Regions from separate parts of the Leisingera sp. ANG-M6 genome, predicted to be linked through region 2. Evidence: riboswitches for the same ligand, from Rfam matches in the RefSeq annotation. Region 2 holds a riboswitch; the other holds the start of a gene.
What was found. Region 2 has a riboswitch for cobalamin ahead of RA24_RS01530 (DUF1636 family protein). Riboswitches for the same ligand answer to the same signal wherever they lie in the genome.
Positions count from the first base shown of each region.

Region 1: it holds a riboswitch for cobalamin, as region 2 does, so the genes downstream of both, RA24_RS12210 (ABC transporter substrate-binding protein) here and RA24_RS01530 (DUF1636 family protein) in region 2, are expected to answer to the same signal.

Region 1 is NZ_JWLG01000014.1:31,210-33,404, forward strand. It holds gene RA24_RS22265 (hypothetical protein) at 1-200, shown strand, start outside; cobalamin riboswitch at 520-730, shown strand; gene RA24_RS12210 (ABC transporter substrate-binding protein) at 996-2,195, shown strand, end outside.
Region 2 is NZ_JWLG01000003.1:24,281-26,475, reverse strand. It holds gene cobW (cobalamin biosynthesis protein CobW) at 1-819, opposite strand, end outside; gene RA24_RS01530 (DUF1636 family protein) at 822-1,232, opposite strand; cobalamin riboswitch at 1,330-1,539, opposite strand; gene cobO (cob(I)yrinic acid a,c-diamide adenosyltransferase) at 1,591-2,195, shown strand, end outside.

The DNA.
Region 1 (2,195 bases), on a different contig from region 2:
CATTTCTGACCCAAGACAGGCCGGTTTTCGCTGCAAACGCAGCCAAGGCGCCATCCTGTGTCCTCTTTACGCAGGCAGCTGACGTCGCAGCTTCATGCAATGGACGGCAGGTTCGAGCCCAACTTGTACCTTGGATTTCTTCGCTGCGCGTGCTCGCCGCAACAAAATCGTCGCAACTGCATCATTTTGGGCGCCGCTGAGCGGCGTAAAAAACAGCCGTTCAAGCATGCTGCAGAGAGATCTGTCACCCGAATCCACAGGTCGCCGGACGGAGCTGACTTCCGCCCCAATTGCAGCTAGGGGTGCCCCGAGTGTCGGCTTCGCGCAGGGAAGCCAACTTAATAGAGGCACTGCCTGACAGGCCGGTTCATTACAATACAGGCTACTGAGGCAATTTGGCTGAACCATTAGCTGCAAAGGTCATTTCCATTGAAACTGACCCTCTTGAAACTTGCAGCTTTTGGCCCACCTCGAGCCCTTACCTATTGGTTCGGGGCAATTGACAATTCTGTCAGCGTTCGCCTACCTGCTTTCGATGGTTCCTCAAGGCAAAATGCTGAGAGGATGAAAAGGGAACACGGTGAGGTGTAGCCAACAGGCGCTAAATCCGTGACTGCCCCCGCAACTGTAAGCGGATAGCGACGCCAAGCACCCACTGGCCGTATGGCTGGGAAGGATGGCGCAGCCAAGACCCGCAAGTCAGGAGACCTGCCATCGCGATTTCAACCACACCGGGACGGGGCGTCCTGGAAGGAGGCCTCATGGCACGCATCCTGCGTATCTCGGAAACTTGCTCCCACTGTTTGGGCTTGCTTGGACGTAGCCGCAGGTGCGGTTGCCGTCCCTGACATCATCTTGTCCATGCAGGTTCCGCAGCTGCCTGCCTAACACCTGAGCTGACGCAGCTGTCCACTGAATCAGCGCTTGTTATATTATCACATAACTTGTACACCTCACCCCAAAATTCCCTTGTCAGAAACCTAAGGACCAAGGACATGCCGAATTATTCACGCGCTTTCTGGACCAAAACCCTCGCCGCAACCTGCCTCGCCGCTGCGGCGCTTTTGAGCCCTGCAGCCGCAGAAACCAAATTGGAAATGGTGATTGCCGCGCCGTTTGGCCCCAAAAGCAGCATTCCTGATCCCCGTGCCCGCCAGAATGGCTGGCTCAGCAACCGGGCAGGCGTGTCGGAAACGCTGATTGGTATCGGCTATGACATGACCCTTCAGCCGCGCCTTGCCACCGGTTTTGAAAACCTGTCTGAACGGGAATGGAAAATCACCCTGCGCGAGGGTGTAAAATTCCATGATGGCTCTGCGGTCACCGCCCAGGCTGTCAAAGAGTCGTTTGAAAAGCTGAGCGAAGAGGGCCACCCCGGGAATAACCCGCGCCTGGTCAAGCTTCTGAACATCGAATCCATCGAGCTGGTTGACGATAAAACGCTGGTCTTCCGCACCAGTGCACCGAACTCAGCTTTCCTGTGGTCGCTGACCGAACCGTCGGCGGCTGTCATGAAAGACGGCACCGATGCAATGCCGCTGGTGGGCACTGGTCCGTTTGTCTTTGAAAATGCGGAAACGGACAAAACTTATGTGACCACTGGGTTTGCCGATTACTGGGGCGGCGCGCCGAAACTTGACCGTCTGGTGATCGACGCGATCAGCGACCCTTCGGTTGCGGCACTGGCACTGCAGGCGGGTGATGTTGATCTGGTCACCAACTACCCGGAACCGGATTTCGCCAAGCTGCTTGAAGAAGGCAAAGGCCAGCTGTTCTCGGAGGCAACCGCGCGACTGTTCTTCTTGCAGCCACGGGTGAATGACGGTCCACTGTCCAACCAGACGCTTCTGAATGCCGTTTCGCTGGGCCTGGACCGTGACACCATCGTTGCGGCGACCCTGGCAGGTGTCGGTGGGCAGTCGGCCAATGGCATCTTCCCAGCCAGCATGAAATCCTGGGTAAACGGCGATATCAGCCTGTCCTATGACCCGGCCAAAGCGCTGGCCATGCTGGATGAGGCGGGAATTACCGACAGTGACGGCAATGGCATCCGGGAGCTGAACGGCGAAGACATCGTGCTGAAGATCCGTAGCTACGAAGGCCGGGCTGCGCTGCGGCCGACACTGGAAATCTCGCAGATCATGCTGCAGCAGATCGGTCTGGGCGCGGAAATCGCAATGGGTGAATTCGGCGCA
Region 2 (2,195 bases):
GATAGCATTCTGCAGCGCTTCGGGGTCGGAGACTTCGCCCATTTCGACAACGATGCTTTCAAAATCGTCATGCTCGTGGTCGTGGTGGCCGTCGTGGTGGCTGGGGCGCGCCTCCAGATCGTCTTCGGCAGCGGCATTCAGGCCCAGAATGATGCGCGGGTCGATGACGCCTTCGCTCATCGGCAGGATCGGCAGCTTGCGCGGTGCCTCGGCCTCGATCACCGCGCGGGCCTTCTCGACACCTGCGTCGCCGGCCAGATCGGCCTTGGACAGCAGCACGATGTCGGCGCAGGAGATCTGATCCTCGAACACTTCGCTGAGCGGGGTTTCGTGGTCGATGCTGTCGTCCGCCTCGCGCTGGGCCTGCACGGCGTCCAGGTCGGGGGCGAACTGGCCCTTGGCGACCGCCTCGGCATCGGCCAGCGCAATCACGCCGTCGACGGTGATGCGGGAGCGGATCGCGGGCCAGTCAAAGGCTTTCAGCAGCGGTTTGGGCAGCGCCAGGCCGGAGGTTTCGATCACGATGTGATCGGGCTTTTCGGGCAGGTCCATCAGCTGTTCGATGGTGGGGATGAAGTCATCGGCCACGGTGCAGCAGATACAGCCGTTTGCCAGCTCCATGATGTTCTCCGCTGGGCAGTTTTCATCAGCGCAGGATTTCAGGATGTCACCGTCAACGCCAGCGGTGCCGAACTCGTTCACCACAACCGCCAGGCGCTTGCCCTGCGGGTTCTGCATCAGGTGGCGGATCAGGGTGGTCTTGCCCGCACCGAGGAAGCCGGTGATGACGGTGACGGGGATCTTGTTGAGGTCGCTCATGTTTACTCCTCGGAGAAGAACTTGGCCGGCGGGATGCGGGCAACGGATTGCTTGCGGAAAGTCTGCGGGCGCTCGCGCCAGGGCACGACCCCATCGGTAGTGGCGGCATAGGCTGCGGCGCCTTCCAGAATTTCGGGGACATGCTGGTCCGGGTCGAGGTCGCCGTAGACATAGGTCCAGCGTTCTTCGCCGCCGACCAAGGCCACGGCGCAGCCGCGCTTGCAGGAGGACAGGCATTCGACGCCGCGCAGGCGAACGCCTTCGGGCATTCCGGCTTCTTCCAGGGCTGTGTGAAGGATGGCGCCGGGGCGGGCGGCCTCCGGGTCGGCGCCCTCGCGGCGGCAGGTGAGGCAAACGGTCAGCGTGACCGGTCCCTGGGTGCTGGCAGTCTTGCCTGCCATATCGTCAGCCATCAGCGCGTCTCCTGTCGCGGCAGGGCGTGCGGGATGGCCAGAAAGGAACTGTGTCGTGCCAGTCCCTCACCCGGTCGCAGAACACCCCGTCTGCCCGTTGATCTCTCTCTCGCTGGCAGGTCTCCCGGCTTGCGGATGCCAAGGCGCTCAGGCCTTGCCGGCCATCCTGCCTTCCCGGGACGTATTCCCAGTGGCATGGCGGCCTCATCCGGTCACGGTCGCGGGGGCGGCTGTGCTTGAGCCTTGGCAAGGCCTTCACATTCCCTCTTCGCCTGTTTTCACAGGAACCAGCTGAACCCCCTTGCGCTATGGCGGGCTTCTTTGTCAAGACATGGGGTCAAACAGCTGGAGAGCCCCCATGAGCGAAAAGTCTGAAACCGGCATCTCAGAGGAAGAAGCCGCCCGTCACGCCTCCAAGATGGCCAAGAAGAAGGCCGCGCGCGACCGGATGATGAAGACCAAGGAAGGCGAGAAGGGCCTAATCATCGTCCACACCGGGCCGGGCAAGGGCAAATCCTCCTCCGGCTTCGGCATGATCATGCGCTGCATTGCCCATGGGATGCCGTCCGCCGTGGTGCAGTTCATCAAGGGCGCCTGGCAGACCGGCGAGCGCACCCTGATCGAGGAGAACTTCAGCGATCTCTGCCAGTTCTATGCGATGGGCGAGGGCTTCACCTGGGAAACCCAGGACAAGGCGCGCGACATTGCCGCCGCGCAGAAGGGCTGGGAAAAGGCCAAGGAGATGATCCTGGACGAGCGCAATACCATGGTTCTGCTCGACGAGATCAACATCGCGCTGCGTTATGAGTATCTGGACCTGGAGGAGGTGCTGGAGTTCCTGGTGGAGCAGAAGCCGCCGATGACCCATGTGGTGCTGACAGGGCGCAACGCCAAGGAGGAGCTGATCGAGATCGCCGACCTAGTGACCGAGATGGGGCAGATCAAACACCCGTTCCGCGCCGG